DNA from 4 places in the Agrobacterium sp. 5Ca50 genome. Region 4 is predicted to be linked to each of the others. Evidence: predicted binding sites of a transcription regulator. Region 4 holds the regulator's gene; each other region holds the start of a gene.
What was found. Region 4 encodes PhoB, which activates phosphate uptake and scavenging genes when phosphate is short. Its sites were predicted from a motif close to TGTCATNNANCTGTCAT; they were not measured.
Positions count from the first base shown of each region.

Region 1 (7,643 bases), 1.2 Mb from region 4:
TGCCGAGTGCGGCAGCCGACGCGCGGAAGATGTCGGTGTTATCAACGTAAACCTGGCTTGCAGCAGGAACGTGGTAACGGGCCAGACCATCATGCGGCTTGGCATTCTTGGTGAAAAAATCCGAACCATTACCCTTGGCGAAAACCGGAACCAGCTCGCGTGTGTGGGTGTCGGAGTTCCAACGCACCAGCGGCATGGCGCCAGCGCCCTGGTTGATGATGTCGGAATAGGCTTTGTTATCGGAATCCGGTCCCTGCAGCAGGCCATTGCCATGGTCGGTGGTGACGATAATCATGGTTTCATCGAAAGAGCTGTTTTCTTCAATCCATTTGACGGCCGCTTCAACGGCTTCGTTGAATTCGATCTGCTCTTCAATGATGCGTGGCAGGTTGTTGGCATGGGCTGCCCAATCCACCGCGCCGCCCTCGACCATCAGGAAGAAACCGTCTTCATCCTTGGAGATCAGGTTCAAGGCTGCCTTGGTCATGGTGGCCAATTCAGGCTGGTTGTCCAGCTTGTCGCCAAAACCAACGCCGCTGCGGTTGAACTGGGTGGTCGCGTTGTTCTGAACGGTGCCGATGACCTTGGTCTTGTCACCGAGGTCAAGCGAACCGGCTGCCAAGGCTTCAAAGTCAGCCTTGGTTTCAATCAGCTTGTAGGCGGTTTCGCCAGATTTCAATTTGTCCCAGGTGTCCTTGCCGCCAACGTAACGATAGGCCTTGTCATCCTTTGGCTCGACTGCCTTGCCGTTATTGTCAAACAGCGGGTGGCCGGACCCCATGACAACAGTTGCGAGACCGCTTTCAACGATTTCCTTGCCGAGGGCGGCATATTCATTGCGGCTTGCATTATGGGCAAGGAAACCGGCCGGTGTTGCATGGCTCCACTGAACGCTGGTGACAACACCAAGGGCGCGACCGCTTTCAACGACATATTCGCCGATGTGCTTCAGCTTTTCGTCGTCATTCGACCAGTTGATGGCATTGTTATAGGTTTTGACGCCGCTGGCGAGTGCGGTGGCTGCTGCGGCGCTGTCTGTGTAATAAGCCCGGGTATAATCATAACCGGTGAAATAACCGGGATAGTTACCGAGCGAACCTTCAAACACGCTGTCAGACTTTTCCGACTTCCAGAGTTCGGCAGGATCGAACGTCACGGTGCCTTCGGCAGTTTTGGTCGGGGTGTTGGAGGTGTTGAGCGGATGCGTGGACGAGAACACCTTCACGTCGAAATCGTCATACACTTCATGGCCCAGCGCGCCGTGGCGATAATAGCTGGCGGCGTGCCATGTGTTGATCCCTGCGCCATCCGAAATCAGCAGAATGACGTTCTTTGCCGGCTTATCCTGCGCAAACACAGGCGTCGTCAAAGTTGTGCCAATCACCAATGCGGCGACAAATTTGCTAAAAATACGCATTTTTTCTTCTCCTGCGGGAATTAGGAAACAGGAAAGCAGCTAGTGTAATTTTATAACAGCTGTGTGAAACGAACCAGGCGACCTGTGGAAAGCTTGATTTTTCAGCGGTGTTGCCGCTATTAGCGAAAGCCATCAACACAACACGCTCATGGTGGCTTTTCTCATGTCTTCTCTCCCCGATAAAGCTTTCCCCGTTTCATGGGATCAATTCCACAGAGATGCGCGCGCACTTGCATGGCGCCTCGCAGGTCTAAACCAGGATTTCCGCGCTATCGTCTGTATTACGCGCGGCGGCCTTGTACCTGCCGCAATCATTTCGCGCGAACTGAACATCCGTCTCATCGAGACGGTTTGCATCGCTTCTTACCATGATTACGTCAATCAGGGTGAGATGAACCTGCTGAAAGGCATTTCGCCTGAACTGACCACCGAACAGGGCAAGGGCATTCTGGTGGTGGACGATCTGACCGACACCGGCAAGACCGCTTCGGAAGTGCGCGACATGTTGCCACAAGCGCATTTTGCCTGTGTCTACGCAAAGCCATCAGGCGTGCCGATGATCGACACTTTCGTGACAGAGGTCAGCCAGGACACCTGGATCTATTTCCCATGGGACATGGGCTTCTCCTATCAGGAGCCAATTGCCAAGGGTTCGCGCGGCTGATCCGCGTCATTGCACGTCATTCTATGACATCTCAAAAGGCTGCGCTTGGCGCGGCCTTTTTTGTGTCAGCCATTCGGCTCCAGCAGCACCGGACCAACACTGTTTTCACCCAGCACGTCACCGGGGTTGCGCAAGGGACATTCATCGGTGGACAGACAGCCGCAGCCGATACAGCCGGTCAACTGGTCGCGCAGCCGTGTCAGCCGGGCAATACGGTCATCGAGGTCTGAGCGCCAATCCGCCGCCAATCGCTGCCAATCCTTCGAATTGGGTGTTCGCTCATCCGGCAATGCGCCGAGCGCGCCCTGTATTTCCTTGAGTGGAATACCGGCACGTTGCGCAACCTTGATAATGGCGATGCGGCGCAGCACATCACGCCCGTAGCGTCGGTGGTTGGCACTGGTGCGCCAGCCCTTGATCAGCCCTTCCGCCTCATAAAAATGCAAGGTGGACACGGCAACACCGGCGCGTTCCGCCACCTCGCCCACACTCAAGTCCCGCATAATCGGCAATTGCCGAAGTTTTTTTGTCATCACTATTGACCTCAACCTTACTTGAGGAATTACCACACGGATTATTCAACACCAAAGGATTTTCCATGACTGACAAAACACTTTCCATCCGCGTCATTATTGGCAGTGCCCGCTCCGTGCGTTTTGCCGATGTGATGACGGCCTGGGTCAGTGAGCAACTGGCGGCAATGCCACATATCGAGGTTGAGGTGCTGGACCCGCGTGAACTGAACCTGCCGCAAGGACATTGTACGGATGTGGAGCCGGCGAAAAGACTGCGCGAAAGCCTCAACTCTGCCGATGCCTTCATCGTCATCACGCCGGAATATAATCGCAGCTACTCCGGTGCGCTTAAGATCCTGATCGATTCCGCCTATGATGAATGGAACGCAAAACCCGTCGGTTTTGTTTGTTATGGTGGCATTTCCGGCGGGCTTCGCGCCGTCGAGCAGCTTCGTCCGGTGTTTTCCGAACTGCATGCGGTGACCACGCGGGATGTGGTCAGCTTTGCCAATCCCTGGAAAAGCGTTGGCCCGGATGGGCGGCTGGATGCCGGCGCCTCTGCGACAACTGCGTTCGAGACCATGATGGCCAAGCTGCAATGGTGGGCCTACACGCTGAAACAGGGACGTGAGGTCACGCCTTACCGAAAGACGGCATAATGATAGAGCGTAGCTTTGCCCTGAAGGGCACCTTGTTGTTCGTGGCAACCCTGACCATCATGGCCGGCACCACGGTGGCACCTTCCCTTCCCGCCATTGAGCAGACCTTTGCCGATACTGAGCATGTCGCGCTTTTGAGCCGCATGGTGTTGACACTGCCGGCGATATTCGTGGCGATGTCGGCACCCATTGCCGGCATTCTGGCAGACCGGTTTGGCCGCAAAAAGCTGCTGATCATCAGCATGGTGCTGTATGGCCTCTCCGGCATGTCCGGCCTTCTGGCGGACAATCTGTTTTTCCTGTTGGTTGGCAGAGCCGTTCTCGGGTTGGCGATTGGTGGCATCATGACCGTCGGCACCACGCTGGCTGGCGATTATTTTACCGGCACCGAGCGGGAAAGCTATCTTGGACTGCAACAGGCCTTTACGCAGTTTGGCGGTGTTGCCTTTGTGGTGACCGGCGGCATTCTGGCCGATATTCACTGGCGGGTGCCTTTTGCGATCTATGCCGCCTCATTCCTTATTCTGCCTGCAGTGCTGGCATTTCTGAGCGAGCCGGCCAAAAAGACAGCACCATCAGGGGGCCCGGCAAAAGCTGTGGTGTCCGCAAACTGGTCGCAGGTGCTGTTGCTGGCACTGGCGACCTATCTGATCAATGTGCTGTTTTACACCGTGCCATCACAGCTGCCGTTTTTCCTGCGGCATCTGGAGATCAACAGTGCCAGCGCTATCGGCTATGCCATTGGCACCTTCAATCTGGCTGGCGCGCTCGTTGCTATGAGCTTTGGCCTGTTGCGATCGCGTTTGGCGGTGCCTGGCATTCTGGCCGGCGGGCTTGCTCTCATGGCAACCGGCTTTCTGATGCTTGCGCAGGCAAGTGGCATGGTGTCGGCACTGGTTGCGCTGTGTGTGCTCGGCACCGGACTTGGTGTGGTGATGCCCAGCATCATGTCGCTGACAATCAAGATCGCACTACCTGCCCTGCGCGGCCGCATTGCAGGACTGGTCACGGCGTCGATGTTTCTCGGGCATTTCACATCACCGCTTGCCAGCCAACCCTGGATCGGCTGGTTTGGTTTCGAGGCGCTTTACCGCGATATCTCCATTGCATTTGCGGCCATGGCTGTCATCGCCATCGCCGCCGCTAGCGTGCGGCGCTGGGCTGTGTGAAATCCGCGTAACATATCTGCCCTCAGGACACGCGTTCTGAGGGCATTTTTCTGCAGACGAAATATCCATAGATCCGGCCCAGCCCCTAGCCCTAGTGGTGCTGAGAGAATCAGCCAACCACAACTGCGACAAAAAATGTGCCCGCCCGCAAATATTGTTTGAGACGAATGTAATGGGCAGCCACGGCAAAGTGTGGTGCTTTTGGTGACAGACAAGCGAAAACTTTACTTATCTGCGCTTTTTTGGCCAGATCGGCATTTTCGCGGTTTTTGGCAAAAAACTGGGGATGGAATTGCCGTCAAAAATAGCTGTAACAAAATGTGACATTTTAAAGATAGCCCAGTAAATAGGGCTTTTCGCGAGTTCACGTGCAGTAAGTCGCTGTGGACAATGTTTCAGCAATCCGCGCCAAGTATCTGAAATTTATAGCAGGTTTTGCTTTCCCCGTTTTCCACAGCCTCCCCACACAATATCTTGTGGTTAACAAGAGGTTGCAAACTAAGGCTTGACGGAATCACTGCAAATCTCGAAAGTAGCAAACATGTTGCGGCGGTAACTGAATCGGTGAACGAGGCCGGTTCTTTTCAGTTTCAGTACACGCGTTTGTCTGCGTTTCGGCCATGAGAGGCATGGAGCGTGAGACTTTTTGTGATCTGAATTTACCGCCGTAAATATGATGCGGGGACTGGTAGCAAGAAACTGTTAATACTATATATAGTATGCTTGCAGCCGAAATCACCACGAGATACAGGATGACCATCTACGGATGAACATCCCATTCAGATCGGCAACACCCGGCTGCGCGCGATAACGCGAAGTCGGACCGGATTATTGCGCCCCCTTGACGGGCGCCAATTGGACGAGGAACGAACACAATGCGCATTGAACGCCGCTTCACGAAGCCAGGCCAATCGCCTTACGCGGAAATCGACTTCCGCAAGGCCGTCAGCGAAATTAAGAACCCGGACGGTTCTATCGTTTTCCGTCTGGCGGATATCGACGTTCCCGCGCAGTTCAGCCAGGTTGCGACCGACGTTCTGGCGCAGAAGTATTTCCGCAAGGCTGGCGTTCCGAAGTTCCTGAAAAAGGTTGAAGAGAACGACGTTCCATCTTTCCTGTGGCGTTCGGTTGCCGACGAGAAGGCCCTGAAGGAACTGCCGGAAGGCGAGCGTTACGGTTCTGAAACCGATGCGCGCCAGGTGTTTGATCGTCTGGCCGGTACATGGGCCTACTGGGGCTGGAAGGGCAAATATTTCTCGTCCGAAGAAGATGCTCTCGCCTTCCGTGACGAGCTTGCATACATGCTGGCCAGCCAGCGCGTTGCACCAAACTCTCCACAGTGGTTCAACACCGGTCTGCACTGGGCTTATGGCATTGATGGTCCCGGCCAGGGCCACTTCTATGTTGACCCCTTCACCGGCAAGCTGACCAAGTCCAAGTCGTCTTACGAACATCCGCAGCCACATGCCTGCTTCATCCAGTCCGTTGAAGACGATCTGGTCAATGAAGGCGGCATCATGGACCTGTGGGTGCGTGAAGCCCGTCTGTTCAAATACGGCTCCGGTACCGGTTCCAACTTCTCCTACCTGCGTGGCGAAGGCGAAAAGCTTTCCGGCGGTGGCAAGTCTTCCGGCCTGATGAGCTTCCTCAAGATCGGTGACCGCGCAGCTGGCGCCATCAAGTCCGGCGGCACGACCCGCCGTGCGGCCAAGATGGTGGTTGTTGATGTCGACCACCCGGACATCGAAGCCTATATCGACTGGAAGGTGAAGGAAGAGCAGAAGGTTGCTGCCCTCGTTACCGGTTCCAAGATTGTTGCCAAGCACCTCAAGGCCATCATGAAGGCCTGCGTGAACTGCGAAGCCGACAATGGCGATTGCTTCGACCCTGCAAAGAACCCTGCCCTGAAGCGCGAAATCCGCGCTGCCAAGAAGGATCAGGTCGCAGAAAACTACATCAAGCGCGTTATCCAGTTTGCCCAGCAGGGTTACAAGGACATCGAGTTCAAGACCTATGACACGGACTGGGATTCGGAAGCCTACCTGACGGTTTCGGGCCAGAACTCCAACAACTCCGTTTCGCTGAAGGACGACTTCCTGCGCGCCGTTGAAAATGACGGTGACTGGAACCTGACGGCACGCCGCGACGGCAAGGTCATGAAGACCCTGAAGGCACGTGACCTCTGGGAAAAGATTTCCCATGCCGCATGGGCATCGGCTGACCCGGGCCTGCACTTCAACACCACGATGAACGACTGGCACACGTCGCCAGCTGCCGGCCCGATCCGCGCGTCCAACCCTTGCTCGGAATACATGTTCCTTGACGACACGGCCTGCAACCTTGCTTCGCTGAACCTCATCCAGTTCAAGGATGCAGCCACCAAGCGCATCAACATTGCAGACTACGAACACGCCGTTCGCCTGTGGACCGTTGTTCTCGAAGTGTCTGTCATGATGGCTCAGTTCCCATCGCGCCAGATTGCCGAGCGTTCCTACGAATACCGTACACTGGGTCTCGGTTACGCCAACATCGGCGGTTTCCTGATGTCTTCGGGCATTCCTTATGACAGCGACGAAGGCCGCGCCATTGCCGGTGCTCTGACCGCGATCATGACCGGTATTTCCTACGCCACGTCTGCTGAAATGGCTGGCGAGCTAGGTCCGTTCCCGGGCTTTGCACCAAACCGCGACAACATGCTGCGCGTTATCCGTAACCACCGCCGCGCCGCCCACGGTCTGGCCTATGGTTATGAAGAGCTGTCGGTAAACCCGGTTGCCCTGATCCACGCAGATTGCACCGACCCTGATCTCGTCACACATGCCATGGCAGCGTGGGACAAGGCGCTGGAACTTGGCGAACAGCACGGCTACCGCAACGCCCAGACCACGGTTATCGCGCCAACTGGCACGATCGGCCTCGTCATGGATTGCGACACAACCGGTATCGAGCCTGACTTTGCGCTGGTAAAGTTCAAGAAGCTGGCCGGCGGCGGTTACTTCAAGATCATCAACCGCGCTGTTCCAGAATCCCTGCGTTCTCTCGGTTACTCCGAAAGCCAGATTGCCGAAATCGAAGCTTACGCTGTCGGTCACGGCAACCTCAACCAGGCACCGGCCATCAACCCGACCACGCTGAAGGCCAAGGGCTTCACTGATGAGAAGATTGAAGCCGTCAATGCTGCCCTCAAGAGCGCGTTCGACATCAAGTTCGTGTTCAACC
Region 1 covers NZ_AP026438.1:1,097,642-1,105,284, reverse strand. The annotation lists gene ACZ5FM_RS05275 (alkaline phosphatase) at 1-1,417, opposite strand, end outside; gene gpt (xanthine phosphoribosyltransferase) at 1,581-2,081, shown strand; gene soxR (redox-sensitive transcriptional activator SoxR) at 2,147-2,614, opposite strand; gene ACZ5FM_RS05260 (NADPH-dependent FMN reductase) at 2,680-3,255, shown strand; gene ACZ5FM_RS05255 (MFS transporter) at 3,255-4,424, shown strand; gene ACZ5FM_RS05250 (vitamin B12-dependent ribonucleotide reductase) at 5,300-7,643, shown strand, end outside.
Region 1: ACZ5FM_RS05275 (alkaline phosphatase) is a predicted target of PhoB. The motif match lies at 1,470-1,486, and genes of this name have one in related genera.

Region 2 (7,643 bases), 240 kb from region 4:
ATGACGAACATTTCCATATTCGTATCAAGTGCCCGGCCGGTGCTGTCGGTTGCAAACCGCAGGCGGCTGTTCCAGCCGGAGACGGTTGCGACAAGTCACTCGCCTGGTGGTTCACCAAAGAACCATGGGCTCCGCCGAAAAAAGACCCGAATGCAAAACCGGTCAAACCGCGTCCAATGATGCTGTCGGATTTGCCAAAGGCCTGTTCTTCGGTCTTGGCGGCTCCATCCATTGCGTCGTTTAACTCTGCACTGCCAAGCGCCTATTCTGCGCCATCACAGCCTTCTTCGCAGATCGAGGCGATTATTTCGCAAGATGCCGTCGGCGGCAGTGCGCCTGCCGGTGTCCCGATACCACTTGCCCGTCCGGTGAATTGAATTCAACGGATCGGGCAAACCCGGCTTTTCAAATGGCAACAAGCTGTTATAGAAGAAATCAAATCGATTGAATTCATGACATGAAAGTTGATGGCATGGCATCCGAACAGTGCATCGCCCTGATTGCCCACGATCAGAAAAAGGACGACATGGCGGATTTTGCCCGCCAGCACAGCGCGTCTCTGGCCAAATGGCGCATTGTCGCCACCGGTACCACCGGCGGCCGCGTGCAGGATGCCTGCCCTGACCTCAACGTCACGCGTCTGAAGAGCGGTCCCCTTGGCGGCGACCAACAGATCGGCGCGATGATTGCGCAAGGTGAAGTGCATATGCTGATTTTCTTTGTCGATCCACTGACATCAATGCCTCATGATGTCGATGTAAAAGCGTTGACGCGACTTGCAACCGTCTACGACATTCCCATGGCGCTCAATCGGGCGACTGCGGAAAAACTGGTCGATTTCCAGCTTTAATTAAATTCGTTTCCGGTCACGCCCTGTTTCAAATTCCACGGTGAGAGCATCCATGTCAAAAAATATCGAAAAAGATCATCTCCCGTTTCCTATTCTGATCGGTGATATTGGCGGCACCAATGCCCGTTTTTCCATCCTCCTGGATGCCTTTGCAGAACCTCGGCAGTTCGTCAGCGTCAAGACCGCCGACTTCGCCACCATTGATGACGCAATCCAGACATCGATCCTCGACAAGACCTCAGTGCAGCCGCGTTCGGCCATTCTGGCTGTCGCTGGTCCTATCGAAAGCGATGAAATTCCACTGACCAATTGCGACTGGGTGGTGCGCCCTCAGCAGATGCTGGAAAAGCTTGGCCTTGAAGACATCATTGTCATCAATGACTTTGAAGCGCAGGCGCTGGCGATTTCGGCGCTCGATAATGAAAACCGCGACCTTATCGGCCCTGACAACAAGGACATGATCGCCTCGCGTGTTGTGCTTGGCCCTGGCACCGGGCTCGGCGTTGCCGGCCTCGTCCATGCCCGCAACATGTGGTTCCCGGTTCCCGGTGAAGGCGGCCATGTCGACATTGGCCCAAGAAGCGAGCGCGATTTCCAGGTTTTCCCACATCTCGAGCCCATCGAGGGACGCATTTCTGGCGAGCAGATCCTGTGCGGCCGCGGGCTGGTTTACCTCTATAACGCGGTTTGCGCTGCTGATGGCGTCAAGCCCGCCTTCAAGGACCCGGCTGACATCACCTCGCATGGCCTGGCTGGTGACGACACACAGGCTGCCGAAACATTGACCCTGTTCAGCACCTATCTCGGCCGCCTGGCAGGTGACCTTGCGCTGATCTTCATGGCGCGCGGTGGCGTTTATCTGGCTGGTGGTATTTCCCAGAAAATCATCCCGGCCCTTAAACAGGGAGAGTTCCGCGCAGCCTTTGAAGACAAGGCTCCACACAACGCCCTGCTCTCGACCATCCCTACCTATGTGGTGACGCATTCGCAGGCGGCACTCGCAGGGCTTGCAACCTTTGCTCGTTCGCCTGAAAACTATGGCCTTACGCTTGAAGGACGGCGCTGGGTGGTGTGACTGCGCATTAACTTGTCTATGGCCAAAAGCGCCTCGACTGGTTATAGAACCGCCTCAAAAGCGGGAGGCCGCACACTAACAGGGCAGATCAGCGTTTGAACTCTACCGTACGCACAAAAAAGCCGATGGATTCCGAAAAGGTTTCGGGAATCCTGAAACGTATTATTGCTGAAAATGGCCGTGCGCATTTGCGCAATTACATTCTTGCCATTTCCTGCCTGCTAGTGGTGGCAGCAACGACGGCTTTTACGGCCTGGATCATGGAATCGGTGATCAACGAAGCCTTCGCCAACAAGCGTGCCGACCTCGTCATCATCATATGCTCCAGCATTTTCGCCGCTTTCGTGCTGCGCGGTTTTGCGACCTATGGCCAGTCAGTGCTGCTGTCAAAGATCGGCAACAACATTGTCGCCGGGTATCAGAAGCGTATCTATTCGCATCTGATGACGCTTTCGGTCGGTTTTTTCAACGAAGCCCGTTCGGCGCATCTTGCCGCACAGATCACCCAGAATGTCAGCGGCGTGCGTGATGTTCTCAACCTGACGGTCACCTCGATTGCCCGTGACCTGCTGACGCTAATCGCGCTGATCGGCGTCATGGTGTCCAAGGATGCCCTGCTTTCGCTGGTCATTCTGGTGGTTGCACCACCGCTGCTGATTGGTCTTCGTTACATTTCCAAACGCCTGCGCAGTGCCACGCGTGACGCCATCGTGCTCAACAGCCGCGTTCTGGGTGCCACGCAGGAAACCATTCAGGGCATGGCCATCGTCAAAGCCTTCACGATGGAAAAGCAGCTAGAAGAGAAGGTCAACGAGGTCATCAAATCGGCCGAAGGGCGCGCAAACCGCATTGCCCGGTTGACCGAACGGACTGCACCTCTGACCGAAACATTTGCCGGTCTCGCGATTTCGAGCGTGTTGGCCTATGCCGCCTTCCGGTCGATTTACGGCGGCGTTGCACCCGGTGCATTTTTCTCCTTCGTCACCGCGCTGCTGATGGCGTACGACCCAGCCCGCCGTCTGGCTCGCCTGCAGGTGCAGATGGAACAGGCAACTGTCAACGCCCGTATGATCTACGAGCTCTTGGATTTGCAGCCGCTGCAGCGGGACAAGCCGGATGCCGGTGAGCTGACCGTTGCCAATGCGACAATCGAGCTGCGCAACGTGTCCTTCGGTTACAACAAGGAAAATTCCATTCTCCGTAACGTGTCCTTCGTGGCGGAAGGTGGGAAGACGACCGCGCTGGTTGGTCCTTCAGGCGCTGGCAAGTCGACCATCATCAGCCTCATCCCACGGTTTTACGACCCGCTGGAGGGTGAAATTCTGGTTGATGGGCAGAATATTGCCGATGTGAAGAAGGCATCGCTGCGCCACCACATCGCTTATGTTTCGCAGCAACCTTATCTGTTTGAAGGTACCATTCGCGACAATATCCGTTATGGCCGCCCCGATGCGACTGATGCCGAGATTGAAGATGCGGCAAGACAGGCCTATGCGCATGATTTCATCATGGCTCAGCCGATGGGGTATGACACACCGGTCGGTGAAAATGGCATGAGCCTTTCCGGCGGCCAGCGTCAGCGTCTGTCAATTGCCCGCGCGCTGGTTCGCAATGCGGCGATCCTGCTTCTCGATGAGGCGACCTCGGCGCTGGACACGGAATCGGAATCCTACGTGCAGAAAGCCTTGGAAACGACGATGAACGGACGCACCGTCATCGTGATTGCCCACCGTCTTTCCACCGTTGTCCGGGCCGACAAGATCGTTGTGATGCATGACGGCCAGGTGCTTGAGCAAGGCACGCATGAAGAGCTTGCGAAGCAGGAAAACGGGCTTTACGCTCACCTCAATAATCTTCAATCGACCGGCAGCGGTCTGAAGTCATCTGCAGAAGAGTGAACTGACGCATGAGCAGCAACGACATGAAACTGGTGGTGGTCGGCGCTGCCGGTCGTATGGGACAAACCCTGATCCGTCTTATTCACGAGACCCCGGGTGTCACGCTGCATGCTGCCATTGAACGCGAGACCTCTGCCTTTATCGGCAAGGATGCCGGTGAGATTGCCGGCCTCGGCGTGAACGGTGTTTCGATCACCAGCGATCCGCTGGAAGCATTCGTGAATGCAGAAGGTGTTATCGATTTCACCTCCCCTGCCTCAAGCGTCACCTTTGCTGCACTTGCAGCACAGGCTCGCATCGTGCACGTGATCGGCACTACCGGTTGCTCCCCGGAAGATGAAGCCAAGTTTGAAGCGGCGGCCCGTCATGCCCGCGTCGTCAAGTCAGGCAATATGAGCCTTGGTGTTAATCTTCTCGGTGTGCTGGCCCGCCAGACGGCAAAGGCTTTGCCTGCCAATGCCTGGGACATTGAGGTGGTTGAAATGCACCACAAACACAAGGTTGACGCACCATCCGGCACCGCATTGCTTCTGGGTAATGAAGCAGCAATAGGTCGTGGGATCGATCTGGCATCATCGTCGGTGCGGGTGCGTGATGGGCATACTGGCGCACGCGTCGAAGGCACGATCGGTTTTGCAGCGTTGCGCGGCGGTTCGGTTATTGGCGACCACTCAGTGATTTTTGCCGGCGAAGGCGAGCGTGTAACGCTGTCGCATTATGCCGGCGACCGGTCGATTTTTGCACGCGGCGCACTGGCAGCAGCCATATGGGCACGTGGCCAGAAGCCCGGTCTTTATTCAATGCTCGATGTTTTGGGGCTGTCTGAAGCCTGATAATTTTCATTTTTACGGAGGGAATTGACTATGAGCGGAACTCTCGTGCTTGTTCGCCACGGCCAGAGCGACTGGAACCTGAAGAACCTTTTCACGGGCTGGCGTGACCCCGACCTGACCGAGCTTGGCGTGCAGGAAGCCAATGCAGGTGGCAAGGCACTGGCAGATTACGGCATTAAGTTCGACATCGCTTTTACGTCGGACCTGACTCGTGCGCAGAAGACCTGCCAGATCGTTCTCAACAATGTTGGACAGCCTGACCTGACAACGATCCGCGACCAGGCGCTGAACGAGCGCGACTATGGCGATCTCTCGGGCCTGAACAAGGACGACGCCCGCGAAAAGTGGGGCGAAGAACAGGTTCATATTTGGCGCCGTTCCTATGACGTACCACCTCCTGGTGGCGAAAGCCTGCGCGACACGGGTGCGCGCGTCTGGCCTTATTACCTCACCGAAATTCTGCCGCGCGTGCTGCGTGGTGAAAACGTACTGGTTGCCGCTCATGGCAATTCGCTGCGTTCGCTGGTGATGGTTCTGGATCGCCTGAGCAAGGAAGAGATCCTCAAGCTCAACCTCGCGACCGGTGTGCCGATGGTTTACAAGCTGAAAGCGGATTCCACCGTTATCTCCAAGGACGTTCTCGGCGACATGTCCGCCGCGCATTAAGTCCTGGCAACACGCAATTGAAAAGGTCGGAGCGTTCTGCGCTCCGACCTTTTTTATGTCACATTGTTGAATGTGTAAGTCCTGAAAATCAGTTCTCCATCCGGAATTCCACCGTGTCTGCCGGAAAACGGCTGATGGCATATTGCACCGGTTTACCATCCAGATCGGTGTTCAGTGCATGCGTCACCAGAAGGATTGCCCCCGGTGAAAGCTCAAGTGCGGCGAGATCATCGGCGCTGGCATGCATGGCAGAGATCTTTGTCGAAGCGCGCATATAGTCGTTGAGGCCCACCGCCTTGAAAGCCGCAGTAATCGATCCGCTTTTTTCGTAGGCTGCGGCAATGCCTTCAAACCGGTCGGCAGGAAACCACGTGGTCGAGCGTGATACCGGGCGACGGTCGGCCTTGCGCAACAGTTCGAGACAGATGACGGTCGCACCCTGCACAAGTCCCAGTTGTCGAGCGACTTCGATTGGTGCCGTCTCAATTGATGACGACAACAGCAGCCCCTGCATTTCGCGAACCTGGTCGCCAACCCCTTCGGAAAAGCGGGTTCGTTTTGAAATCGGGAAACTCAGCCGATCCTTGCGCACAATCATCGTGCCACGACCTTGCAGTGGCTGAACGATCCCCTCATCCGCCAAGGCCGAGATGGCGCTACGTACCGTGTGCCGGTTGACGCTGAAGGTTTCAGACAGCACCATTTCGGGGGGAAGCATGCCAGCTTCATCATACTCACCGGCCAGAATAGATTGCCGAATGCGGTCGGCAATCTGCCGCCAGAGAGCGACGCCGTTTTTCCTGCGCACATTGGCGCCCATCGAAGCCGTTACAGTCATATGTCACACGCTTGTCATGTCAGTCGGATAGCAATATCCTATCTTGTATGGTTGTCTATATCAATAGACATTTGAGGATAAGATGCAAACAAAGAACATACCATCGATTGAAGGTCGTCAGCGGGTCGCAGCCCTGCTTGCACGCGCCAGCATGGAAGAACTGATGAGCGTGTGGGGCGGACTGGAACAGTCGCCCGAAGCTGAAAAGGTGCGTGGGCCGGAAACCGGCCTCATCATGGTACGCGGCCGCATTGGTGGCGGTGGCGATGCATTCAACCTTGGTGAAGCAACCATGACACGTGCCACGATCCGCCTGGCCTCCGGCACGGTCGGTCACGCACATGCACTTGGCACCAACAAAAAGAAGGCCTGGGTTTCCGCGATCTTCGACGCCCTTTGGCAGGAACCGGCAACGCGGGACATGATTGAAACCAATCTGCTGTCGCCGGTTGAACAGCGCCTTCAGGCCACCGCCAACCAAAAGAAACAGGAGACCGCGGCAACGCGCGTCAATTTCTTCACCATGGTTCGGGGAGACGACTGATGGACCACAAGGGCGATATTTTGTCGGGCGGTTTTGCCGATCCCGTTTTTGAATCCCAGGGCGTGTTTCGCAAGCTGATGGATGGCATGGCGCAGCCCGGTACCATTCATGTGGCTGACGCCCGTGTCAAACCGCCAGCACCGCTGGGCAAGGCCGCAGGTGCCGTGTTGCTGACGCTTTGCGACCAAGACACGCCATTCTGGATGAACGGTGAGCTGGCCAAGTCAGGCGTTCCCGGCTGGCTTTCCTTCCATACCGGTGCCGAACTGGAAACCGACAAAAGTGGAGCCCGTTTCGCGGTGTTTGAAGCAGGCGCGGCCCTGACCTCGCTTGGCTTGTTTTCAGTCGGCACGCAGGAATATCCAGACCGCTCGACGACACTGTTGATCGAGGTTGCGGCGCTTATCGGTGGTTCACCTTTTCGGTTGACCGGTCCCGGTATTCGCGACGAGCGCCAGATTGCACCACAAGGATTGACGCAAGCGTTTCTGCATATGTGGGCGGAAAACCGACTGGCCTTTCCACGCGGTATAGATGTCATCCTGACAAGTGGTGACAGTTTCCTCTGCCTGCCGCGCAGCACGCGCATAGACCTGATGGAGAATTGATCGATGTATGTTGCCGTCAAAGGCGGAGAGACCGCCATTGCCAATGCCCATCGTCTGCTGGCCGACCGTCGTCGCGGCGACCGTTCCCTGCCAGCTTTGACCATTGAGCAGATCGTTGCGCAGCTTGGCCTCGCGGTTGACCGCGTGATGGCCGAAGCATCGCTTCACGATACCGCACTTGCAGCACTGGCCATCAAACAATCGCGCGGCGACATGATCGAGGCGATCTTCCTGCTGCGCGCTTACCGCACGACACTACCGCGCTTTGGCACATCAAAGCCGATTGAGACGGGCACTATGCGGGTCGAACGCCGCGTTTCCGCCACCTACA
Region 2 covers NZ_AP026438.1:163,705-171,347, reverse strand. The annotation lists gene mepA (penicillin-insensitive murein endopeptidase) at 1-377, shown strand, start outside; gene ACZ5FM_RS00860 (methylglyoxal synthase) at 473-850, shown strand; gene ACZ5FM_RS00855 (glucokinase) at 903-1,925, shown strand; gene ACZ5FM_RS00850 (ABC transporter ATP-binding protein) at 2,051-3,823, shown strand; gene dapB (4-hydroxy-tetrahydrodipicolinate reductase) at 3,832-4,656, shown strand; gene ACZ5FM_RS00840 (2,3-bisphosphoglycerate-dependent phosphoglycerate mutase) at 4,687-5,322, shown strand; gene phnF (phosphonate metabolism transcriptional regulator PhnF) at 5,411-6,142, opposite strand; gene phnG (phosphonate C-P lyase system protein PhnG) at 6,243-6,704, shown strand; gene phnH (phosphonate C-P lyase system protein PhnH) at 6,704-7,312, shown strand; gene ACZ5FM_RS00820 (carbon-phosphorus lyase complex subunit) at 7,316-7,643, shown strand, end outside.
Region 2: phnF (phosphonate metabolism transcriptional regulator PhnF) is a predicted target of PhoB. The motif match lies at 6,162-6,178, and genes of this name have one in related genera.

Region 3 (7,643 bases), 990 kb from region 4:
GTCAAGCAAGGCATTGATTTCAGCAACCGCCTGAGCAGGTCCTGCGGCGTGCTCAAAAACCGCCCGGCCCATTGCCACAAACTCTGCACCAGTTTCTGCGACAGCAACCGCAGACGCCGTATCGGTGCCACCCATGACCATGCATGGAATTTCAATCATGGATGCCCACCATTCTGCAAGCGCCAGATTTTTCGGATGAGCTTCCGGCTTAATATCGCCGTCAAATTTGCCAAAGAAAATATAGTCCGGGCCCGGTTCACCAATTTCCAGCGCCTTGTGGCGGTCGTCCGCGTTGCCACCGCCGACAATCATCTTCGGCGTGAATTTCTCCACAGCTTCAGCGACATCGGCCACCGGCCCATTGATATGCAACCCATCCGCCTTGGCACGGCCAGCAATACGGGTGTCACCGGCGATCAGCGCCGCAGCACCTGCGCCCTGAATGACCGGCACCAATGTTTCAGTAAATTTCTGAAACGCGCCCTCAGGCTGTGCATATTGCGGCACGATGACCGAGGCCACGTCACCACCGCGCAGGGCTTCTGTCAGCGCGGTTTTTTGCGCTTCGGCATCAATATTGTCGTTCAGGATCAGAACGAGGCGGCAGCGGTCGTCATGTACACTCATAAGGTCATCCATTCCGGAAACGTGCAGCCGTTAAAATCCGCACTCGTTTTTATTTCCTAAATCCGATAAACCGGACAGAAATCAGGATCAACCCACCCTTTTCATCATGCTTGATATGTATTTCTTCGCCGCAGCGATTCCAGCCGTCGCTTTGGTTGGATTATCGAAGGGTGGATTGGGCGGTGCCTTGGCCTTGATGGGCGTGCCGCTTATGGCACTTGTCATGCCACCGGTACAGGCCGCGGCGGTCTTTCTCCCTATTTTGATCGTCATGGATATGGTGGCGCTATGGTCGTGGCGGCACTTCAACCATCGCCAGACACTTCTTCTTCTGCTACCCGGTGCCATGGTTGGCATCGCAATTGGTTGGGCAACCGCCGCCATCATCCCGCCGGATGCCTTGCGCCTGCTAATTGCCATCATAACCATTCTGTTTGTGCTGCGGTATTTCTATGACAGCTGGAAATCCAAGCCGGGACAAACCACACCACCCAAACCGCAAAACCGCATTCTGGCTTCCATTTTCTCAACCCTGTCGGGATATGCCAGCTTTGTGGCCCATGCTGGCGGCCCGCCATTCCAGATCTATGTCCTGCCCCTGAAACTCGACCCCAAGATCTATACTGGCATGAGTGTGCGGTTCTTCGCGATCATGAATGCAGTCAAACTGATCCCGTATTTTGCACTTGGCGGACTGGACAGCACCAATCTCACCGCCTCAGCCAGCCTGCTACCTGTTGCACTGATCGCAACGCTTGCTGGCGCAAGGGTCGTCAAATACCTCAAACCACAGGTATTTTATCCGCTGATGTATGCCATGGCGCTCTGCGCCGCCTTAAAGCTTCTTTGGGATAGCCTTCCGGTTTAACAACAGCCTGCAGGAGGCTGCGCCCTCAGCTGCGCTGGCCAGCCAATTTTTCCGAGAGGTCCTGAAGTTCTTTTTGCGCTTCGCGATTGGACGGATAGATATCCAGATATCGTTCCCACGCCTTTATCGCCAACTCATCACGGCCTGATGCCTCGAGAATCTCCGCCATGCTGGCCAAAGCCAGAAAATGCCGTGGCTCATCACTCAGAACCCGGTTGATATCCGCCATCGCCTTTTTGGTGTCACCATCGGCCAGATGCAGCTGCGCCCGCGCAAAAATCGCCTCGAAATATTCAGGCTCAAGCAGAATGGCCTGATCGAGAAAATCATAGGCGGCAGATTTGCGCTTGTCTTCGACCGCTTCAGCGGCCCACTGCGTGAGAAGATTGACTGTTGGGCTTTCAGAATCAGCCCACTCCCCCACGATCTGCATAGCGATGCTTTTGCCCTTGTCGGCATTACGCTCTTTTTTCAAACCATCAAAAAGCGAATCGACTGTCTGGGAAACACTGTCCTGCTGTGGCGCGACAGTTGCGGGAGCAACATCCTGCGCAAAGGCAACAGAACCAATCGCGGTTACAAAAACCGCAGGAAGGACAAATAGGCTGTAAAAATGAAATCGGCGCATTGGGATATGGTAATCCCGTCGCGCCGAATATCAAATCATAATTTATGCAGTATCAACAATGTGAACCGGCCTGTTTGACAAGGACGGATCAACCTCGCAGCAATCAGCCCTGACGAGCCTTGAAGCGTGGGTTCTGCTTGTTGATGATGTATACGCGGCCCTTGCGGCGAACCAGGCGGTTATCGCGGTGACGGGCCTTAAGCGCTTTAAGCGAATTCTTGATCTTCATTTTACTGGTCCGCAGTTCTGCGAGACATTCTGTCTCGCGTGGTATCTAACAATCAAAAACGCGCAACGAGGCGCGCTCTTTTCGGTTGGCAGGCAAATACCCTGTCGCCCCCGCCCTGTCAACACGCAAAGCCGTGTTTCCAGTTCAGGAGCGTTGTTTTACAGCACCTTTCAGTTCCGTAACATGCCCCATCTTGCGGCCTGCACGGGCTTCCGACTTGCCATAAAGGTGCAAGACGCAATCACTTTTGCCGAGCCATTGCGGCACGGAATCCACATCATCACCAATCAGATTGGTCATAACGCAGTCGGAATGACGTCGGGAATCAGCAGCAGGCAGCGCGCTTATGGCGCGAATATGCTGCTCAAATTGCGAAACTGCACAGGCAGCTTCCGTCCAGTGGCCGGTATTGTGGACACGTGGCGCAATCTCATTGGCTACGAGCGAGCCGTCGGGCAACACAAAGAACTCGATGCCGATAATTCCGACATAGTCCAGAGCGTCAAGAATTTTGCCCGCAGCATCAACCGCTTGACTGGCAGTCGATTCGGAAATGGAGGCCGGTACGGTCGAGGTGTGCAAGATGCCGTTCAGATGGACATTTTCGGCAGGGTCGTAACAAACCACCGAACCATCCTGGAAACGGGCCGCAATGACGGAAATCTCACGCTCGAAATTCACAAGGCTTTCGAGAATCAGTGCACCACCACCCAACGCATCAAACGCCCCGTCAGCACTTTCGCCACGGAACAGCTTCTGTCCCTTGCCGTCGTAACCAAACCGGCGGGTCTTCAACACGCCCTTGCCGGAAAATTCGGAAAGCGCGTTCTCCAGATCAGACTGGCTATCAACAGCGCGAAAATCAGCGGTTCTGATTCCACAGCCATTGATGAATGTTTTTTCGACCAGACGATCCTGCGAAACGCTGAGTGCCTTCGGCGGCGGGTAAACCGCAACCGTCCGCGCCAGTTCTTCAGCGGCACCAACCGGCACGTTTTCGAATTCATAGGTGACGATATCGCAAAGCGAAGCGAGTTCCGCCAGCGCTGCGGCGTTATCATACGCCGCCACGATCTGGCGGTTGCAAACCTGCGCCGCCGGACAATCGGCCTGTGGTTCAAGAACAATCGTTTTGAAGTTCAAACGGGCAGCAGCCATGGCCAGCATACGGCCAAGCTGGCCACCGCCAATAATGCCGATGGTCAAAATATTCATTGAGGATTATCCATCGGGTACTCAGCAACCGAGGCGGTCTGGCGGGCACGCCATGCATCCAACCGGTCTGCAAGATCTTCGTCAGACAGCGCCAGAACCGCAGCCGCCAGCAGCGCGGCGTTGACTGCGCCGGCCTTGCCGATGGCCAGTGTGCCGACAGGAATGCCAGCGGGCATCTGAACGATCGAATAAAGACTGTCCTGTCCGGACATGGTTTTGGACTGCACCGGAACGCCAAAAACCGGCAAAGAGGTCATTGCAGCGGCCATGCCCGGCAAATGTGCGGCACCACCGGCGCCTGCAATAATTATCTTGAAGCCTTCATCACGTGCGCCTGTTGCAAAATTGAACAGTCGTTCAGGCGTGCGATGCGCAGAGATAATACGCGCCTCATATTCAATATCCAGGGCATCCAGTGTGTCGGCAGCGTTCTTCATGGTCTCCCAATCCGACTGGCTGCCCATGATGATTGCGACTGGCGGCGTTTCTGTCGTCATGCTTACCGGCTCCCTGTCAGGCAATAATGTCGGGAATGATCTGGTCTTCGATCTGGCTCATCTGATCCTTAACCACCAGTTTTTTCTTCTTCATCCGCTGAACACGCAAGGCATCGCAATTGGTCTGGATCATCGCATTGATGGCGACGTCGTAATCTTCATGTTCCTGCCGCAATCGCGCCAATGCCAATCTGATATCTGCCTGTGACTGATCGGGCATTTCTGCATCCCCACTGTATGATCCCGGCTGTGCCGGTGTTCTGACATTCGCTGACCTGCCTCTACCACCAAATGCCGGTAACGGGAAGTTATCCATTGCGACCAAATTGCCCAGATGTTGCCCTGATTTCGCCTTCGACAATCCTAACAATCCGTGTCACATTAGTTTCGTAAACCTGAAACTCCAGCAGTGGAGTGCTGGAAGTAGGTCACAAAAGAAGGAAGGACGTGCAGCATGACCATACAGGCTCATATCGCATCGCTCGAAAAGAAACACGGAGCTCTTGAGGACGAGCTCGAAAGTATTCTTGCTTCCCCGTCATCGAATGACCATGAGATTTCGGAACTAAAGCGACGCAAACTTCGCCTGAAGGATGAATTGCAAAAACTCAAAAAAAATACACGTCATTAAAAATATGCTTCCGCGGCGCCAATGAGCGACAGGAAGCTGAAGTGTAAGAAGAACTGGCCGTCTCGCAGGAGACGGCCAGTTTTTTATTGCCCGTTGAAGGACACTTATTCCATGCCAAGGGCAGCCATGTAGGTCTGCAGAATGGATTCTTCTTCCAGACGCTCATTGGCGTCCTTCTTGCGAAGGCGGATAATGGTGCGGATGGCCTTGGTGTCGTAACCACGGCCCTTGGCTTCGCCCATCACGTCCTTGATGTCGCCCTGGATAGCCGCTTTTTCTTCTTCAAGGCGCTCGATCCGCTCGATGAACTGGCGCAGCTCGGCAGCGGCTACGGTTTCTGTTGTGCTGGTCTCATCCATCGTGAATTCCTTCATCTTGTCTGTTCTTGAGCCCGATCGGGCATGTTTCATCCGGCACATGTCAATGGAACGACGTCCAGAACATGGCACCAATTTTTTCCCGCTGTGAACTGCCGACTGGAAACGCCCGCGTCAAGCCTGTTCGACAGCGCGAACCCTCATTCCTTTGGCTTATTTATTTCAAATGCTGATTTTTGCGCATCTGACGCCTCATGCTGGTGCTGGTTCTTCCAGTCCTCGTAAGGCATGCCGTAGACGATTTCCCTGGCCTCGTCCTTGCTGATCTCGACACCGGCATCTGTTGCCGCATCGCGGTACCAGTTTGACAGGCAGTTACGGCAGAACCCGGCCAGGTTCATCATATCGATGTTTTGCACATCGGTTCTTTCACGCAGATGCTGAACGAGCCTGCGGAAAGCGGCCGCTTCAAATTCAATCTGCTGTCTGTCGTCCGGTGTCGTCAAAACGTCACTCCCCTTTTCAGGCATAAGGTCCGGTCCGGGATTGGAATAGCTGGTATTCGTGCAACGCCGGATCGCTGTTCATTGCGGCAAAAATAGGAGCAAGCCTGTCAGACCATGAGGTAATTCCTGCCTCATCGGCGATCAGATCCTGCCGCACCTCCAACAGCGCATGTGCAAGACCCTTGCTCATGCAGTGCTGATACATGCAGTCGCCTTTAAGCGCACCATCATAGGGTTCGTTGTCGCCAACCAGAATATCGCCGGGCAAACGCAGCGCGTCCAGAAGCGGGTGAACCGCGCGATAATCCGTGTCCCACAACACCGCAGCATGCCATGGGCGCGGCGTCTGTTTCCAAAACGGCGTGTAGGAATGCAGCGAAAACACCAGCGGCGCCTTGCCAGTCGCCTGTTTTGCCTGACCGAGAACCTTGTCGACAGCATTATGGTACGGACGGTGGTAGGTCTCGATACGCCGGTTCCATTCTTCATCCGAAATCGGATGGTTGCCGGGAATGATGGCGCCATCGGAAATTTTCATGATCAGCGTCGGATCGTCCTCACCGCGATTGGGATCAATCAGCAGCCGGGAAAAGCGGCTCATGACCGCAGGCACACCCAGCTTCTTTGACAGGGACCGGGTCAAGCCCTCAATACCAATGTCAAAAGCAATATGTCGTGAAAATGCACTCTCTGGTAAGCCAAGCTGATTATACTGTAGAGGAACAGTGTTCATGGCATGGTCCGCTATCAGAACCATGCCTTTGTCATAATCACCATCTAGGATTTCAAATGCGGGGAAGTCTTGCATCGTCAATTTCTTGAAAGCATTCGTGGGAGCGCGTTTGATGACATGGCTGGCCCAACAGCGCAAGCCAAACGGGGGTGCCAGCTCTCAACAGCCATCAGAATGCAGACACACACCGAATATAATCGATTAGACTTGCGTTGACATTCGCCGCCCGTCGCGCCAAGAAAGTGTATCATGAATAACTATGGAAACCGGAGGGAAGCCATGCGCAAAACCATCTCCTCTCTCCTTCGAGTACCTACCCGGCTCAGCGCCGCAACACCTGCCATTGGCGCCCTTCTGGTCGCTCCGTTCCTGTTCGCAGCGCCTGCAAAAGCAGATTTCCGTGTTTGCAACAGCACACAGAACCTCGTTGGCGTGGCTATCGGATATCGCGCCGAAGCGGGTTGGGTCAGCGAAGGATGGTGGCAGGTTCCGGCCTCTACATGCGCCACGTTGATCGAGGGCGAGTTGCAATCACGATATTATTATCTTTATGCGGAAGATGCTGCACGCGGTGGTCGCTGGACTGGCGATGTCAACATGTGCGTGGCTGAAAACGAGTTCAAGATTGCAGGCATCGACGATTGCTACGCTCGCAGTTTCCAGCGCATGGGTTTCAAGGAATATGATACGGGGCGCCAAGGAAGCTGGATGGTCCAGCTTTCGGATACGCCCGGCACACAGGAAAGTCAGCACTGATGAGGCGTAACCGCAAAGTCAAAATTCTTGCAACACTTGGTCCGGCTTCCGGCGAAGAAGCCATGATCGAAAAGCTGCACCTTGCTGGCGCAGACCTCTTCCGCATTAACATGAGCCATGCAAGCCATGAACTCATGCGTACGCTCGTGGCGCGCATTCGCTCGGTCGAAAGCCGTAATGGCCGCCCGATTGGCATTCTCGCAGATTTGCAGGGACCAAAACTGCGCGTCGGCAAATTTGCCGATACCAAGGTTGATCTCGTACCGGGACAGACCTTTACACTGGATAGCAACGAGGAGCCGGGCGACAAGAACCGCGTTTTCCTGCCGCATCCTGAAATCCTCGAAGCCGTGAAGCCGGGCGACCGCCTGCTGATCGATGATGGCAAGTTGCACCTGCGCGCTGAAAAGTGCGACGGCAAGAGCATCGTTGCCACGGTTGTCGCTGGCACCAAGATTTCTGACCGCAAGGGTATCAGCCTTCCCGACACACTGCTCGGCGTTGGCGTGTTGACCGACAAGGACCGTGTCGACCTTGATGCGGTTCTGGCAACCAATGAAATTGACTGGGTTGCCCTGTCCTTCGTGCAGCGCCCGGAAGACCTTGCAGAAGTTCGCAAGATTGCCCGTGGTCGCG
Region 3 covers NZ_AP026438.1:2,640,374-2,648,016, forward strand. The annotation lists gene ACZ5FM_RS12850 (thiamine phosphate synthase) at 1-627, opposite strand, end outside; gene ACZ5FM_RS12855 (sulfite exporter TauE/SafE family protein) at 734-1,495, shown strand; gene ACZ5FM_RS12860 (tetratricopeptide repeat protein) at 1,521-2,123, opposite strand; gene ykgO (type B 50S ribosomal protein L36) at 2,227-2,352, opposite strand; gene ACZ5FM_RS12870 (5-(carboxyamino)imidazole ribonucleotide synthase) at 2,497-3,567, opposite strand; gene purE (5-(carboxyamino)imidazole ribonucleotide mutase) at 3,564-4,064, opposite strand; gene ACZ5FM_RS12880 (YdcH family protein) at 4,081-4,284, opposite strand; gene ACZ5FM_RS12885 (YdcH family protein) at 4,519-4,695, shown strand; gene ACZ5FM_RS12890 (DUF2312 domain-containing protein) at 4,800-5,054, opposite strand; gene ACZ5FM_RS12895 (DUF1244 domain-containing protein) at 5,213-5,518, opposite strand; gene ACZ5FM_RS12900 (N-formylglutamate amidohydrolase) at 5,535-6,326, opposite strand; gene ACZ5FM_RS12905 (DUF1036 domain-containing protein) at 6,531-7,007, shown strand; gene pyk (pyruvate kinase) at 7,007-7,643, shown strand, end outside.
Region 3: ACZ5FM_RS12885 (YdcH family protein) is a predicted target of PhoB. The motif match lies at 4,439-4,455, and genes of this name have one in related genera.

Region 4 (7,643 bases):
TAACGATGACAGCTTACTCAGCGATGTCCACATTTTCGAATGTGAAGTCACCCAGCGGGCTCTGAACGAAGCCGCTGACTTCCTTACGCATCGGAACGATGGACAGGGAGTGGTCGATGGTTGCCCAAGGAGCTTCCTTCTTGAAGATAACCTGAGCTTCTTCATAGAGCTTGGTGCGCTCAGCCTGATCGGTCGTAACCTTGGCCTTCTTCACCAGATCGTTGAACTCCTTGTTGCACCACTGCGCACGGTTGTTACCGCCAACAGCTTCGCAGCCGAGAAGTGTGTCGAGGAAGTTGTCTGGATCGCCATTGTCGCCAGTCCAGCCTAGGAATACAGCGCCGTCACGGTCCTTAGCCTTTGAACGGTCGAGGTATTCGGCCCATTCGTAGGACACGATCTCAACCTTTACGCCGATCTTTGCGAAGTCGTCCTGGATAACTTCAGCAGCGCGACGTGCGTTGAGCATGTAAGGACGCGAAACCGGCATTGCCCAGACCTTCATGGAGAGGTCCTTCACGCCTGCTTCTTCAAGCATCTTCTTGGCAGCGTCGAGATCGTAAGAATCATCTTCGATCTTGTCGTTGTAAGACCACATTGTCGGTGGGATCGGGTTCTTGGCAGGCGTTGCCATGCCCTGGAACACTGCATCAACGATAGCTGGCTTGTTGATAGCCTTGTTGAGCGCCTTGCGGACTTCGACCTTGTCAAACGGAGCCTGCGTTGTGTTGTAGGCGAGGTAAGCAACGTTCAGGCCTTCCTGTTCCATAACCTGCAGGTTTGGATCAGCCTTCATGGACTGTACGTCAGCAGCGTTCGGGAACGGCATCAGGTGGCATTCGCCAGCCTTGAGCTTCTGGTAACGAACAGCAGCGTCGGTGGTGATCGCGAATACGAGATCGTCAACCTTAGGCGCGCCGCCCCAGTATTCCTTGTTAGCCTTGTAACGGATAACGGCATCCTGCTGGTAACCGACGAATGCGAACGGACCGGTGCCAACTGGCTTCTGGTTCAGCTGTTCCTTGGTGCCGTCAGCAGCGAGCTTGTCGGTGTATTCCTTCGAAACGATCGAAGCGAATGGCATCGCAAGGTTTGCCAGGAAAGGTGCTTCAGGACGGTTCAGGGTGATCTTGACCGTCATGTCGTCGACTTTTTCAACCGACTTGATCAGCTCTGGGAAGCCCATGCCGGCAGCATATTCCCAGGATGTACCAGCAACATACTGGTGCCATGGGTTGTCAGTCTTGATCTGGCGCTCGATGGAGAAAACAACGTCATCGGCGTTCAGTTCACGGCTTGGCGTGAAGAAATCAGTTGTCTGGAACTTTACGCCCGGACGCAGCTTGAAGGTGTAAACCGTGCCGTCTTCCGAAACTTCCCAGCTTTCAGCAAGACCAGCAACTGGCTTGGTTGTGCCGGGCTCGAATTCGAGCAGGCGGCTGTAAACAGTGTGTGCAGCGGCGTCAAAGGTGGTGCCGGCGGTGTAGAGGCCCGGGTCAAAACCTTCTGGAGAACCTTCGGAGCAGTAAACGAAGGTTTTCGCGCTTGCTACATTGGCGAAGCATGTTGCAGACAGCAAGGCTGCCGCAATGAGGCCAATTTTGGAATTCATGTATAGCTCCCACTTTTATGTTCCCGTTTGTGCCAACAGACGGGAATGGTTGAGTCATTATCGTAATTTCAGTCTGTTCCGATGCCGGAGCCACAACACGGGAAGAGCTTCACAAGGCAGTTTCCGTTTTGCTGTTCCAGCCTCGCTGCCCCCATTGCCAAAATAACGGGCGCTGTAACCGAAAAGCTGTCTTAGCATCACGAGAGGCAGAGGCGGAAGCCCCCTTTTTGCCTAAAGATATGATTTATTCTGTTACAACCAGAGATTCCTGTATCGATACAGGCCAGCCTTATTTAAGGCTCTGATATGTGAGGGAATTGGTGCCACGCAAAACCAGCATCTTGGCAAATCAGGCAAAACGCAGAATCCGCATAAAACAAGGGCTTAGAGGCTGTGCAAAACCATGCGCGGAAATTTTCACGTAAAAATACTATTTATTTTCAATTAGTTGAATCGCCAATCCGTATGACTGAAAACAATTTGTCATAAAAAATAAAAAAGTCCGTTGACATAGAGCGCTGCTCGCCGTACATCGCTCTCCGTCGCCCAGATGGCGGAATTGGTAGACGCGCCAGCTTCAGGTGCTGGTACTCGCAAGGGTGTGGAGGTTCGAGTCCTCTTCTGGGCACCAATTTCTTGATTTAGTTATCTAAATCAGCCTGCAAAAAAGCTCCGGTCTCCGGAGCTTTTTTGCGTTTAGGGCCTAGTTACTCCTCACAGCCTGTCTGAAAATGATAGATTTCGACCAATTCGAACCATCGTTTTGTTCGTCGGATTGGGCGTGTCTGAAACCGCAAATTTTCAGGTCAATTTTGCACCAAACTGGATATGCCGCGTTCTCATATCGAGCAACGGTGGCATCGATGAGTTGTGAACTCATGGGTAGTGAAAGCTCTCCCAGAAACAAAAAGGGCGACTATGAGCCGCGCCTTTGATGTTTTTACATGATGAAAGACCGGATCAAGCTTCCATCGAATAACCCGCACCACGAACCGTGCGAATGACATCCTGCATATTGGAGAAGTTCAGCGCCTTGCGCAGACGTCCTACATGCACGTCAACGGTGCGTTCGTCGACGTAGATATCATGCCCCCAGACACCGTCGAGCAGCTGCGAACGTGAGAACACGCGCCCCGGTGAGGACATCAGGAACTCCAGCAGGCGGAACTCGGTTGGCCCAAGGCGCACTTCACGGCTTTTACGGTGAACGCGGTGCGTTTCACGATCAAGCTCGATATCACCGCATTTTAGCACCGAAGACAGCACCTCGGGCTTCGCACGGCGCAGCATAGCTTTCACACGTGCCATCAGCTCTGGCGTGGAGAACGGCTTGACGACATAGTCATCCGCTCCGGTGGCGAGACCGCGAACGCGTTCGCTTTCTTCACCACGCGCCGTCAGCATGATAATCGGCAGGCGTTCTGTTTCAGGCCGCATTCTGAGGCGCCGACACAGTTCGATGCCGGAAACACCCGGCAGCATCCAGTCCAGCAACAGAAGGTCAGGAACCCGTTCCTGCAAACGAATTTCTGCTTCGTCTCCACGGGTGATCGTGTCGACTTCGTAGCCTTCGGCTTCTAGATTGTAACGCAGCAGAACGCTCAGGGCTTCTTCATCTTCTACGACTGCGATCTTCGGCAACATGGCTGTACTCCGCTCAAGTCCGTCTATCTATTATTCGGTTACAGCACCGAGCGTGTTGGAGCTGTCGTCCTTCGGACGATCACCTTCAAGCTGGCTGCCTGTTGCCATGTAATAGATGGTTTCGGCGATATTGGTTGCGTGGTCACCGATACGTTCGATGTTCTTGGCGCAGAACAGCAAATGCGTGCAGGTGGTGATGTTGCGCGGATCTTCCATCATGTATGTCAGCAGTTCGCGGAACAGCGAGGTATACATAGCGTCGATTTCTTCATCACGCTCACGGATGGCATTGGCCTTCTCGGCAGAACGCGTTGCGTAAACATCAAGCACTTCCTTGAGCTGAACCAGTGCCAGCTCGGACAGGTGCTCCAGGCCGCGTGCCAGCTTGCGTGGTACGCCCGTGCCCTGAACAGCGATTACGCGCTTGGCAGTGTTCTTGCCAAGGTCGCCAACGCGCTCCAGGTCGCTTGCAATACGCAGGGAACCGATGATTTCGCGCAGGTCGGCCGCCATTGGCTGACGCTTGGCAATGGTCACAATTGCCTTGTCACCAATTTCGCGTTCCGCGTGGTCAAGTACGACGTCTTCTGAAATGACCTTCTGGGCCAAAGCCGCATCGGAGTTGACCAATGCGCGAACTGCATCCGCGCACATTTGTTCTGCAAGACCACCCATCTCAGAGATGCGGCGTGTCAGGAATTTCAGCTCATCGTCATAAGCAGACAAGATATGCGAATGTGTCGATGTCATTTCAAAGTCTCCGGCTTCTGCAAGGACGCGAGACGAAGCTAAATGGCTCCAAGTCGCTCCGGCACAATTCTTTCACGTTAACAGCGGGCGATTACTCCAGGATTAGCCGAAGCGTCCCATGATGTAATCCTGCGTGCGCTGGTCGTCTGGATTGGTGAACATCTTGTCAGTGTCGTTTTCTTCGACAAGATGGCCGAGGTGGAACATCGCCGTGCGTTGCGAAACGCGAGCTGCCTGCTGCATCGAGTGCGTCACGATGACAATGGTGTAGTTGGTGCGCAGTTCGTGGATCAGTTCTTCCACACGTGCCGTTGCAATCGGGTCGAGAGCCGAGCAAGGCTCATCCATCAGGATGACTTCCGGGCTGACGGCAACCGCACGGGCGATGCAGAGGCGTTGCTGCTGACCACCGGAAAGACCGGTACCCGATTCGTGCAGGCGATCCTTTACTTCGTTCCAGAGACCGGCCTTGTGAAGGCTGGATTCAACGATCTGGTCCATGTCCGCACGCGACTTTGCCAGGCCGTGAATACGTGGGCCGTAAGAGATGTTCTCATAGATCGTCTTGGGGAACGGGTTTGGCTTCTGGAACACCATGCCGACGCGGGCACGCAGTTCCACCACGTCGATGGCCGGATCGTAGATATCATCCGTATCGAGCGTGATCTTGCCGGTAACGCGGCAGCCATCGATGGTATCATTCATGCGGTTCAATGTGCGCAGGAATGTGGACTTACCACAACCCGATGGGCCGATCAGCGCAGTTACGGTGTTTTCGCGAACGTTGAGGTTCACGTCGAAAAGCGCGCGCTTCTCTCCGTAATAAACCGAAACGTCCTTGCCGATCATCTTAAGCGAAACATCATTCATTTTCTTGTCCAGCGCCTTTTCAACTGCTGCTTCCGACATCATGTTCATCTGCTTCAAGCTCCTTTTACCAGCGCCGTTCGAAACGTCGACGCAGAAGGATTGCGCCTACATTCATAACAATCAGGAACAGAAGCAATATGATGATTGCTCCCGATGTACGCTCTACGAAAGCGCGTTCTGCTTCATTTGCCCACATGTAGATCTGGACTGGCAAGGCAGTAGCAGGGTCCATTGGTGTGGTCGGGTAGTTGGCAACGAAGGCCACCATGCCGATGAGAAGCAGCGGTGCGGTTTCACCCAGAGCATGTGCAAGACCAATGATCGTGCCGGTCAGAATACCCGGCATGGCCAGAGGCAATACGTGATGGAAGATCGTCTGCATTTTCGATGCACCGAGGCCAAGGGCCGCAGCGCGGATAGATGGCGGAACTGCTTTGAGTGCCGCACGGGTAGCAATGATGATGGTTGGCAGGGTCATCAGGGTCAGAACCAGACCACCAACAATCGATGCCGAACGTGGGAAGCCCATGAAGTTGATGAACACCGACAGACCAAGCAGACCGTACACAATGGACGGAACGGCCGCGAGATTGTTGATGTTGACTTCGATGAGGTCGGTGAAGCGGTTCTTCGGAGCAAACTCTTCCAGATAGATGGAAGCGGCAACACCGATTGGCAGCGACAGCACCAGAACGATCAGCATCATGTAGAAGGAGCCGATCAGCGCAACGCCCACGCCAGAGGCTTCCGGGCGGCTGGATGCGCCATTGAAGAAGATGCCGGTGTTGAAGTGCTTGGCCAACTGGCCAGCCTCAGCAAGCTGGTTCATCCAGCCAACCTGATTGTCTTTTACCTTGCGGCTGGCTTCGGCCACAGACAGGTCGATCTGACCCTTGTAAGCAGAGTCGATGTCGCCCGCCGCCAGCAGCGACACGTTGCGGGTCGTACCGATAACCGACGGATCCTTGGTCACGATATCGCGAAGCTGAGTGCGCACGCTATCGGAGATCATGGCATTGACAGCGCGCAGGTCTGCACGGTTGTCAGGTGCAATACCCAGAACCTTGGCAACAGCGTCGCGTGCCAGGATCGGGTAGTTGGCGGTCATCAACTTTGCCGGATTCTGAGCGCGCTCATTGTTCGGGTCGATAACCTGCTCGGAGAACTCGACAGGCACCGTGATCATCGTCTGCTGGAAGGCGGTATAGCCCTTGCCAATCACCGACCACAGCAACAGCGCGAGAAAAATCAAGCCAAACGAGATCGCAGCGACACCATAGGCACGGAACCGGCGTTCAGCAGCGTAGCGACGCTTAATACCGATATCGCGACGGTTTGTGGACGCCTTGGCAGACGGAGTGGAGGCCGGCGAGGAAACTGCGTCGGTCATTCATACTGCTCCCGGTATTTGCGCACGATGTAAAGCGCGTAGATATTGAGGCAAAGCGTGATGGTGAAAAGCGTAATGCCGAGGGCAAAAGCAACCAGCGTCTGGGGCGAGGTAAATTCAAGGTCGCCCGTCAACTGGCTGACGATTTTCACGGTCACGGTCGTCATCGGTTCAAATGGGTTGAACTGGATGCGCGCGGCAACACCGGCGGCCAGAACAACGATCATGGTTTCACCGATAGCGCGCGATGCCGTCATGAGGATAGCACCAACAATACCCGGCAAGGCAGCTGGCAGAACAACGCGCTTGATGGTTTCCGAACGGGTTGCACCAAGGCCGAGCGAACCGTCACGCAGTGCCCGCGGCACGGCGGTGATGATATCGTCCGACAGCGACGACACATAAGGAATGAGCATGATGCCCATAACGAAACCAGCGGTCAGAACACTCTGTGCCTGGATGAAGGTGGTGTAGTTACCCGTTGCCAGACCGTTGATCTGGGTGGAGATGTCACGCAGGAACGGACCAACAGTCGTCAGGGCGAAAAAGCCGTAAACGATGGTTGGGATACCGGCGAGCACTTCGAGAAGTGGCTTGGCCATCGAGCGAACACGCGGCGAAGCGTATTCCGCCATGTAGATAGCCGAGAACAGGCCAACCGGTACGGCCACGAGCATGGCAACCAGACCGATGTACAGCGTACCCATCAACAGTGGGATGAGACCAAACTGACCGGAACTGTCCGTTGCACCAGCAGCCGCAAAACGTGGGTCCCACACGGTTCCAAAGAAGAACTCATGTGCCGGCACCATATTGAAGAACTGGATCGCTTCCGTCAGCATCGACAGGATAATGCCGACCGTGGTCAGGATCGCGATCGAGGAGGCAAGTATCAGACCGGTCAGAATGAATTTTTCCACTCTGTTACGGGCGCGGAAGCGCGGCGCAATCGAACGGAAAGACACGGCTGCACCGCCAAGGGCCAGACCAAGCACCACAACGATCATCGCAATGCGGCTCATCGAGGTCAGGTCGTTTAGTTCCTTGGCAGAAACGATCATGTAGGGCTGAGGGTCGCCGGCCAAGGCAATACCACGGGTAGACAGAAGCGGACGGATATCTGTCGTGCCAGCCTCAACCGCGGCGAGTTCTTCAGCCGAAAGGGCGTTCATGCCGCGCGCAATTGCGCCGACCATGCCGTAAGCCAGTCCCTGCTGGGCTTGCGACTGGGCGCGAACGTCTTCCGGGAAACCGCCACGCACGGTGGAGGTGATGACCATTGGGCTGACAATCAGCCAGATACCCAGAATGATGGCGGCTGGAATGACGGCCCACAAAAGAACATAAGAACCGTGATAACCCGAGCGGGAATGCATG
Region 4 covers NZ_AP026438.1:3,627,728-3,635,370, reverse strand. The annotation lists gene ACZ5FM_RS17420 (ABC transporter substrate-binding protein) at 14-1,612, opposite strand; tRNA gene ACZ5FM_RS17415 (tRNA-Leu) at 2,157-2,243, shown strand; gene phoB (phosphate regulon transcriptional regulator PhoB) at 2,573-3,256, opposite strand; gene phoU (phosphate signaling complex protein PhoU) at 3,287-4,006, opposite strand; gene pstB (phosphate ABC transporter ATP-binding protein PstB) at 4,109-4,924, opposite strand; gene pstA (phosphate ABC transporter permease PstA) at 4,941-6,266, opposite strand; gene pstC (phosphate ABC transporter permease subunit PstC) at 6,263-7,643, opposite strand, start outside.